DNA from 3 places in the Streptomyces sp. NPDC052301 genome. Region 2 is predicted to be linked to each of the others. Evidence: riboswitches for the same ligand, from Rfam matches in the RefSeq annotation. Region 2 holds a riboswitch; each other region holds the start of a gene.
The links. A riboswitch is a leader RNA that binds a small molecule or an ion and turns the genes downstream of it on or off. The one in region 2 is predicted to bind cyclic di-AMP.
Positions count from the first base shown of each region.

Region 1: it holds a riboswitch for cyclic di-AMP, as region 2 does, so the genes downstream of both, ACIHEJ_RS34325 (transglycosylase SLT domain-containing protein) here and ACIHEJ_RS25790 (C40 family peptidase) in region 2, are expected to answer to the same signal.
Region 3: it holds a riboswitch for cyclic di-AMP, as region 2 does, so the genes downstream of both, ACIHEJ_RS37190 (M23 family metallopeptidase) here and ACIHEJ_RS25790 (C40 family peptidase) in region 2, are expected to answer to the same signal.

Region 1 covers NZ_JBIUBE010000016.1:148,891-152,159, forward strand. Annotated here, with positions in the region: gene ACIHEJ_RS34315 (FAD-dependent oxidoreductase) at 1-33, shown strand, start outside; gene ACIHEJ_RS34320 (HAD family hydrolase) at 268-1,080, shown strand; gene ACIHEJ_RS34325 (transglycosylase SLT domain-containing protein) at 1,147-1,635, opposite strand; cyclic di-AMP (ydaO/yuaA leader) riboswitch at 1,641-1,815, opposite strand; gene ACIHEJ_RS34330 (polyprenyl synthetase family protein) at 2,467-3,269, shown strand, end outside.
Region 2 covers NZ_JBIUBE010000009.1:154,997-158,265, reverse strand. Annotated here, with positions in the region: gene pcrA (DNA helicase PcrA) at 1-1,551, opposite strand, end outside; cyclic di-AMP (ydaO/yuaA leader) riboswitch at 1,814-1,985, shown strand; gene ACIHEJ_RS25790 (C40 family peptidase) at 1,993-3,180, shown strand.
Region 3 covers NZ_JBIUBE010000020.1:100,598-103,866, forward strand. Annotated here, with positions in the region: tRNA gene ACIHEJ_RS37180 (tRNA-Met) at 64-137, opposite strand; gene ACIHEJ_RS37185 (PP2C family protein-serine/threonine phosphatase) at 304-1,485, shown strand; cyclic di-AMP (ydaO/yuaA leader) riboswitch at 1,747-1,916, shown strand; gene ACIHEJ_RS37190 (M23 family metallopeptidase) at 1,924-2,967, shown strand; gene ACIHEJ_RS37195 (aldo/keto reductase) at 3,037-3,269, shown strand, end outside.

The sequences.
Region 1 (3,269 bases), on a different contig from region 2:
CTGGCGAAACACCTGGCGGCGGCCCACGGCTGACGACGGTCGGAACCGTCCGGGGAAGACCGGAACGACGGTCGCAGCGCGCGCGTGCACGCCCGTACGGCGGCCCTGCACGCCGCGCTGCAGCCGGCCGGCCGCCACGGCGAGGAGCGTCCGCGCGCTCCGACTCCCCCATCAGGGAGCAGCCGGGCACCACTTGGGGCCGGGCAGCACACAAGTACGCGCGATCACAGGTGAGTCGGCCAGGCAGCGTGTCCGTATTCTCTGATCATGGCACCCACCCCCGCGTACGCACTGATCGCCACCGACCTGGACGGGACGCTGCTGCGCCGCGACGACACCGTCTCCGAACGGTCCCTCGCGGCGCTCGCGCGGGTGGCGCGGGCCGGTGCACGCCACCTGGTGGTGACGGGCCGCCCGGCCCCGCGGGTACGACCCCTGCTGGCCGGCCTCGGCTGCCGGGGGCTCGCGGTGTGCGGGCAGGGCGCACAGGTCTACGACGCCGCGACCGACCGTCTGCTCTGGTCGGTGCGGCTGGACCGGGAGCTGGCCGAGACCGCGCTCGGCAAGATCGAGGCCGAGGTGGGGCAGGTCTACGCGGCCGTCGACCAGGACGGCGTGGACGGGCTGACGCTCATCGAGCCCGGGTACCGGATGCCGCACCCGACCCTGCCGGCGGTGCGGGTCGGGCGGCGCGACGACCTGTGGCGCGCGCCCATCAGCAAGGTGCTGCTGCGCCACGCCACGCTGTCCGACGACGCACTGGCGACCCTCGCGCGCGCGGTGGTGGGATCGCTGGCGACGGTCACCATGTCGGGGCCGGGAACCGTGGAACTCCAGCCGTGCGGGGTGACCAAGGCGACCGGGCTGGCGCTGGCCGCCGAGCGGCTGGGCATCGCTCCCGGTCGGGCGCTGGCCTTCGGCGACATGCCCAACGACATCCCGATGTTCGACTGGGCCGGACACGGGGTCGCCATGGCCAACGCCCACCCCGAACTCAAGGCGGTGGCCGACGAGGTCACCTCGTCGAACGAGGACGACGGCATCGCCGTCGTCCTCGAAAGACTGTTCCCGACCGACTGACCGGGATATCAGTAGGAGCCTGTGGCCATCGCCCGGCGGCACCGGTTCGGACGGCGCCGCCGCCGGTCAGTAGGCGCCGAACACGTTGTCGATCGACCCGTACCGGGCGGCCGCGTAGTTGCAGGCGGCGGTGATGTTCGCGACCGGGTCGTAGATGTTGAACGACGTTCCGGCCACGTGGTACGCGTTGAACGTCGGGTCGATGACCTGGAGCAGACCCTTGGACGGGATGCCCTTGGCGGCGTTGGAGTCCCAGAGGTTGATGGCGTTCGGGTTGCCCGAGGACTCCCGGATGATGTTGCGGTAGATGCCGTTGTAGGAGCCCGGGATGCCCTTCTCCGCCATGATCGCGAGGGACTCGCGGATCCAGCCGTCCAGGTTGTTCGGGTACCCGGCCGGGGTGGTGGAGACCGTCGTGGCGGCCGGGGTGGCGGCGGAGGCGCTGGTCGCACCGATGAGCGGCAGGGCGAGGACGGCGGCACCGGTGCCGGCGACGACGAGGGTGCGGGTGAAGCGGTTGTGCCAGGCACGGCGGTGCTGAGCGGCAGCAGGCATGGGGAAGTTCCTCTCCGTCGCCTGCGAGGTGAGCTGTCGGGTTCGGGCGGGGAGGTGCCCGGCCGTGCCTTCCGGGAAGGCACGGCTTCACCCCTAGCCGTTCCGGCGCGACGTGTGCCGTCCGGTCCGGCGCTTACCTGGGTCCCCCGCTCCTGCCGTAGGAATGAGTTCGTGGATGGGTATGCGGGCGGCGGCAGGATTCGGCGTTCCGCCCGACGGCCCGGAACGTATGCGAGAGCACATGTCCGGAACAAGTCGCGGATCCACACAACGCCCCATTTGACCTTGGTCTGTGCCGTATGGGGTACTTGATCCTTTGCGTTTGCCAAGCCTCAACTCGCCGACCGGGCAAGGAGGGAGGGGTCGCGGTGCGGGGTCGGGGGCGCCGGCGGAAGCACGTGACCCAACTCACGGAATAACGAAATGCGTCAAATCGGACATGGTGGATTCGGGCGATTTGCGCTCGGTTCGGGCGGCGGTGGAACCCATGACGAGGTGCCCGTCGTTGTCCTGGCGGGGTGCCCGTCGTCATGTCTGTCGTCGCGGCGGCCGTCATGGCGGTGGTCTCGGCCGTGCGGAGGGTGGCGTGCGCGTTACTCCGCTCGCCTCCCCGGTACGCGACAAAGCGGATGGGGTGGGGTTAAGTCGATAAATGTCCGTTCTTACCATCCGATCGCAAACATAACGGTCATGATCCGATACCGCCCAGGCTGGACCGGTGGGCGCTATCGGTGATCGAAACAGGACCGGATACGCTGACTTGAGTGAGGGCAGCGACCTATCGACAAACCGCGTAATCGCCAGCAGACACCAGCAGACAGGAGACCCCTCGTGACCGTCGTCGGGCCGTTCGGGCTGAGCGTGCGGGACCAGGCTCTGGAAGCCGATGTCCAGGCCGGATTGGCGGCTGTCGAGGAAGGCTTGCTCGAGGCCACCAAGAGCGAGGTCCCGTTCATCACGGAGGCCGCGCAGCACCTCGTACGGGCCGGCGGGAAGCGGTTCCGGCCGCTGCTCGTGATGCTCGCGGCGCAGTTCGGCGACCCCTACGCGCCGGGCGTCGTCCCGTCGGCCGTGGTCGTGGAGCTGACCCACCTCGCCACGCTGTACCACGACGACGTCATGGACGAGGCTGCCGTGCGGCGCGGCGTGGACAGCGCCAACACCCGCTGGGGCAACTCCGTCGCGGTCCTCACCGGTGACTTCCTCTTCGCCCGCGCCTCCCAGATCCTCGCCGACCTCGGCCCCGAGGCGGTCCGGGTGCAGGCCCTCGCGTTCGAGCGGCTGGTCACCGGCCAGATCCTGGAGACCGCGGGTCCCTCGGACGGCCGTGACCCGGTCGAGCACTACCTGGACGTGCTCGGTGGCAAGACGGGTTCGCTGGTGGCGGTGTCGTGCCGGTTCGGCGCGATGATGTCCGGCGCCGACGAGACGGTCGTCGACGTGCTCACCCAGTACGGTGAGCGGCTCGGGGTCGCCTTCCAGCTCGCCGACGACGTCCTGGACATCGCCTCCGACTCCCACGAGTCCGGCAAGACCCCGGGCACCGACCTGCGCGAGGGCATCCCGACCCTGCCCGTGCTCCGGCTGCGCGAGCGGGCGGCCCGGCTGGGGCTGCCCGAGGACATCGAGCTGTG
Region 2 (3,269 bases):
GAAGCTGATCTTCTCGCGCTGGGCGAGGGCGTCGATCATCGCCTCCGCGCGCTCGCCGATGCCCCGCTTGGGCACGTTGAGGATGCGGCGCAGCGGCACCGAGTCCTCCGGGTTGGCGAGGACACGCAGGTAGGCGAGGACGTCCCGGACCTCCTTGCGCTCGTAGAAGCGGACACCGCCGACGACCTTGTAGGGCAGGCCGACGCGGATGAAGACCTCTTCGAAGACACGGGACTGGGCGTTGGTCCGGTAGAAGACGGCGACGTCGCCGGCCTTGGCGTCGCCCGCGTCGACCAGGCGGTCTATCTCGTCGGCGACGAACTGGGCCTCGTCGTGCTCGGTGTCGGCGACGTAGCCGGTGATCCGGGCGCCCTGGCCGGCGTTGGTCCACAGGTTCTTCGGGCGGCGGGACTCGTTGCGCTCGATGACCGCGTTGGCCGCGCTCAGGATGGTCTGCGTGGAGCGGTAGTTCTGCTCCAGCAGGATCGTCGTCGCGTCCGGGTAGTCCTCCTCGAACTGGAGGATGTTGCGGATCGTCGCACCGCGGAAGGCGTAGATCGACTGGTCCGCGTCACCCACCACGCACAGCTCGGCGGGCGGGACATCGTACTCGCCGGGCGGGGTGTCCTCGTCGTGATCCCCGGTGCCGACGAGTTCCCTGACGAGCGCGTACTGGGCGTGGTTGGTGTCCTGGTACTCGTCGACCAGGACGTGCCGGAAGCGGCGGCGGTAGTGCTCGGCGACGTCCGGGAAGGCGCGCAGCAGGTTGACCGTCGTCATGATCAGGTCGTCGAAGTCGAGGGCGTTGGCCTCGCGCAGCCGCGACTGGTACAGGGCGTAGGCCTGGGCGAGGGTCTTCTCGAAGCCGTCGGAGGCCTGGGCGGCGAAGTCCTCCTCGTCGATCAGCTCGTTCTTCAGGTTGCTGATCTTGGCGCTGAAGGACTTCGGCGGGAAGCGCTTGGGGTCGAGGTCCAGGTCGCGGCAGACCAGGGCCATCAGGCGCTTGGAGTCCGCGGCGTCGTAGATCGAGAACGACGACGTGAAGCCGAGCTTCTTCGACTCACGGCGCAGGATGCGCACGCACGCGCTGTGGAAGGTCATCACCCACATCGCGTTCGCCCGTGGGCCGACGAGCTGCTCGACGCGCTCCTTCATCTCGCCCGCGGCCTTGTTGGTGAAGGTGATCGCGAGGATCTGGCCCGGGTGCACGTTCCGCTCGGCGAGCAGGTGCGCGATGCGGTGGGTGAGCACACGGGTCTTGCCGGAGCCGGCACCGGCGACGATGAGCAGCGGGGTGCCGGCGTGCACGACCGCGGCGCGCTGGTTCTCGTTCAGCCCCTCCAGGAGCGCCGCCGCGTCGATCGCCGGGCGCGGGGCGCCGTCGCGGTAGTAGGCATCCCGGTCCGGCGGCACGTCGAACTTCCCGCCGAACAGATCGTCCGGAAGCGGCTCCGGAGCGTGGTCGTCCTCGGGCGGTGGCGGGGGCTCCTCCTCGTGCCCGCGCGAGGGCTGGAGGTCCGCCAGGAAGCTGTCGTCAAAGAGGCTGCTCATCGCTCTCCGAGTCTAGGGCGCCCCACCGACAACCGGTCGCCGTCCCCGGAACATGGCCGGTCCGGCGGAGAGTTGATCTTCACGTCAATAGTGCCCGGTAACCCCTCACGCTGCGGAAGCACCTGCTCACGTGGACGTGAAAGTGCCCTCAGGTCACGGAAATGTATCGGACATACCTCGCACCAACCTTCACAGAAGACACACGAGTTGGCTAGGTTTCCGTCAGGCCGCACGACCCCTCTCCGGCGAACGTCGCCGGGCCATGCGGCCTCCGCCGAGTCCGGCGCGCCCCGCACGGCGCCCGGAGCCGGGGACCCACCGATCCTGGGGTGAATCGGCCGACTCCCGCCCGGGACGACGCCGTAGGGCAACCCTTCCGAAGCACGCGCCCGAACCCGACAGCTAACCCGGTAGGCGGCACGTTGGAAGGAGTCGCCAGCCTTGGCGTCGCACCGCAAGCCGCGCCCCGTCGGCACCCGTGGACCGGGCCTGCGTGGCCCTGCCCTCGCCACCGCCGCGTTCACCTCCGTGGCCGTCCTGTCCCAGACGGCCGAGGCAGCCTCCGCCGACGACGGCAGGCCGAGCCTGGAGGAGATCGAGAAGAAGATCGACGAGTTCTACCGCCGCGCCGACGCATCGCCGGAGGAGGAGTCGGCGGCCCGGCAACGGGCGCGCGCCGAGGAACAGGCCGCGGCCCGGCAGCGGGCCAGGGCCGAGGACCAGGCGGCCCGGGAGCGCGCGCTGGCCGAGAACCGTACGGCCCGGGACAGGGCTCTCGGCGAGGACCGGACGGTCCACGAGCGGGCGCACGTCGGGGACCGGGCGGTCCCGGAGGGGGCGCGTGAGCGGGGTTGGACGGCCCACGAACGGGCGCGCGTCGAGGAACCGCGCCAGGAGGGCGCCCGGCGCGCGGCCCGGCGCGCCAGGGCCCGCGAGGGTCTGGCGCCGTTCACGGCGGCCCCGGACCCGGCCGCCTCCCTCCTCGCGGAGTATCCGCAGGACCACTTCGCCCAGCACAGGGTGATGAACCGGCTGGCCTCGCGCGTGAAGGACGCGACCGAACGCGAGAAGGCCACCAGGACCACGGAGACACCGGCCGCCGCGCCGTACGACGTGAAGGGCGCCAAGGCCGCCGTCCAGCGCAAGCTCGGCACCGCGCGCGAGCTGCTGTCCCGGCTCACGGCCGAGGCGAGCCCCCGCCCGACCGCGCATTCCCAGGAGAAGCAGCCGGACGCCGGACCGCAGGCCTACGTCGCCCCCGGCCCCGAGGCCACCAGGGCCGAGAAGGCGATCGCCTTCGCCCGCGCCCAGATCGGCAAGCCGTACGTGAGCGGCGCCAGCGGCCCCGGCTCCTACGACTGCTCGGGCCTGACCCAGGCCGCCTGGAAGGCCGCCGGCGTCACCCTCCCGCGCGCGGCCCGGGACCAGGCGTTCGCCGGCACGGCCGTGCCCCTCGACGACGCCCGCCCCGGTGACCTGGTCTTCTTCCGCGACGACAGCAGCCACGTCGGACTCTGTACCGGCGACGGCATGATGATCCACGCCCCGGGCCCCGGCGCGTACGTCCGCGAGCAGGCGGTCCACCACCTCGGAGAGCCGGTGATCCACAGCGTGGTGCGACCGGTCTGACCGCGGCGCACGCGCGCGTGCGGTGCACACGACGCGGACGGCCCGCGTCGTGCCCGGGGCCGGCACGACCTCCACACCGTGCCCACGCG
Region 3 (3,269 bases), on a different contig from region 2:
ACCTGTGGTGCGCAAAACACTCAGGGCCGGAAACCATTGCTGGCTTCCGGCCCTGAGTTTCAGTAGCGGGGACAGGATTTGAACCTGCGACCTCTGGGTTATGAGCCCAGCGAGCTACCGAGCTGCTCCACCCCGCGTCGTTGTGTCTCAAGAGTACCCCATGCGCAGGTCGGAACGCACATCCGTGGTCCGCGGGCCCGTCGGCAGGGCCGGAGGGACGGATCATCCGGTCGGCCCACAGCGCTCGCCGCACGCTGTCCCGCCCGCAAATCTGGACGTACGTCGGACAGTGGGAGACAAGCGGTGCGCCCTGGAGAGGTGGAGGAGAACGCGTACGCCAGGGCCGGTGGCCGGCTGCCCGGCGACCCCGTGCCCGCTCCGGGCCTCGTCGACGAGCCCCCGCCCCCGCGACGCCCACGCCGCCCGGGTCCCCGCGCCCTGGCCCGCGCCCTGCCCGCCCTGCTGATCGTGAGCGGTGTCCTGTACGGCCTGCTCACCCCGAACGAGTTCACCGCCGTCCCGTTCTTCTCCGCCGCCCCGCTGATCGCCGCGCCCCTGTCGTCGCTGCGCACCACCGTGCTCACCGGCCTCGCGGCCCTCGCCGCCGGCTACGCGGTGCACGCAGGCTCGGGTGCCCACCCCGCCGTCGCCGCCGTCACCGACGTGGTCACCATCGCCACGGTCGCCCTGCTCGCCCTCGCCATCAACCGGGTGGTCCGGCTCGGCGACCGGCGGCTCGCCTCCGCCCGGGAGGTCGCCGAGGCCGCCCAGCGGGCCGTGCTGCCGGAGCCCGCCGCGCGGATCGGCGGCTTCGAGATCGCCGCCCGCTACGAGGCGGCACGGCAGGACGCGTTCATCGGCGGCGACCTGTACGCGGTGCAGGACAGCCCGTACGGCGTCCGGCTGGTCGTCGGGGACGTACGCGGCAAGGGCATGGGCGCGGTCGCCGCGATCGCCGTGGTGATCGGGGCGTTCCGGGAGGCGGCCGAGCACGAGGCCACCCTGGAGGAGGTGGCCGAGCGGCTGGAGCGGGCGCTGGCCCGGGAGGGAACGCGGCGGGAGGGCATCGACGCCTTCGAGGGGTTCACCACCGCCGTCCTCGCCGAACTCCCGCACGGCGACGGTGTCGTACGGCTCGTCAACCGGGGCCATCCACCGCCGCTGCTGCTGTACGCCGACGGCACCGTGCGCGTCCTGACCGGGCCCGAGCCCGCGCTGCCACTGGGCATGGCGGACCTCGGCAGGTGGCCCGACCGGACCCTGCAGGCGGGCTTTCCGAGCGGGGCCACGCTGCTGCTGTACACCGACGGACTGTCCGAGGCCCGGGACGGCCACGGCCGGTTCTACGACCTGGAACGTCGGCTCGACGGGCGGCCCTTCGCCGACCCTCGCGCGCTCCTCGACCGGCTCGCCACCGAGGTGCGGCGGCACTCCGGCGGCGGGATGACGGACGACATGGCGCTCCTCGCCGTGCGGCGGCCCTGAGCCGTGAGGCGACGGCGGGGATACGCCGGGAAGTGACGGCCTGTGACCGTGTGACCGCCGTGCGCATAACATCTGAGTCACCATCAAAAACACCGAGACTGCTGAACCGTGGCCAACTCGCCCGATTTGGAGGCTTCCTGACCGGTAAGTCCGCGGCCGAAAACGTTAATGATCAAGCCGAACGGCTTGGAAAGTGCCTGGCACGTCTATTAACGTTCGATAACGCAGCGCGGTCGTCCCAGCCGTCACAAGAGGCGGCTCCGTGCGCACGCGCCGAATCCTGCAAGGGAACCGGGGAACCACCACTTTGGGGTGAATCACGCGAACACCGCCGTGAACTGCTTAGAGTCCACGGCCGGTATACGCGCGTAGGAGACCTTCCTGCTCCGAACCCGTCAGCTAACCCGGTAGGCGGAGGAAGGAAAGGAGTACGCCCGCGTGGCGTCCAACCGGCCTGCCCCAGAAGCCCCGTTCGTGCCTGCGCAGCGCGAGTCCGAAACGTTCGGCTACGGCGCCTACCGCGCCGACGAGGGCCCCTGGGAGGAGTGGAACCCCACCGAGGACTCCGTCGCCCCGGTCCGCGGCCGGCACCGTGTCGCCAAGCAGCGCGGCGGCTTCGCGCGCAGCTCCACCGTCCTCGGCGTCGGCGTGATGGCCGCGGTCGGCGCGGGCGGCATGGCCAGCGCCAACACCGGCAAGCCGCCGGTCTCCATATCCCTGCCGGACCTGCCCTCCTCCGTCGACCACCTCTTCGGCAGCGACACCGCCGGCTCCTCCGACGACACGCACCAGGCCACCGCCACCGCGCTCAGCGGCGTCGGCACCACCGCCGACAGCGACAGCAGCACCGGCGCCGGCGAGGCCCTGCGCAACCGGATCATGGCCCAGGCCGAGCAGCAGCAGAGCAAGGCCGACAGCAAGGCCACCGCCGCCGCGCTCGCCGCTTCCGAGAAGCAGACCGCCGACGCCGCCGCCAAGGCGGAGAAGGAGGCCGCCGCCAAGGCCGCCTCCGCCAAGGAGAAGGCCGAGGCCGACGCCAAGAAGGCCGCCGAGGCCGAGCGGCTGGCCGAGCTGGCCAAGCAGTACACGCTGCCGGTCGTCTCGTACACGCTCACCGGCACCTTCGGCCAGCCCGGCTCCATGTGGTCCTCCGGCTACCACACCGGCCTCGACTTCGCCGCCCCCACCGGCACCCTCATCAAGGCCATCCACAGCGGCACGGTCACCCAGGCCGGCTGGGCCGGCGCCTACGGTTACCGCACGGTCCTCACCCTGGACGACGGCACCGAGCTGTGGTTCTGCCACCAGTCCTCGATCAACGTCTCGGTCGGCCAGAAGGTCTCCACCGGCGACGTCATCGGCCGGGTCGGCGCCACCGGCAACGTCACCGGCCCGCACCTGCACCTCGAGGTGCACCCGAACGGCCAGGCCACCGCCGTCGACCCGGCGCCCTGGCTGCGGTCCAAGGGCCTCACCCCCTGAGCGTGTCGTCCTCGTGAACAGGCGCCTGCGGCGGAATGCGATCATCCACCGCCGGCGTTGACATCGAGCATGACTTCTCTGCGCACACTCGGCTCCTCCGACCTCGAGGTCTTCCCGCTCTCCCTCGGCGGCAACGTCTTCGGCTGGACCGCCGACGAGGAGACCTCCTTCGCCGTCCTGGACGCCTACACGGCCGCCGGCGGCAACTTCATCGACACCGCCGACGCCTACTCCGCCTGGGTCGAGGGCAACAAGGGCGGCGAGTCCGAGACGATCATCGGCAAGTGGGTCAAGGCCCGGGG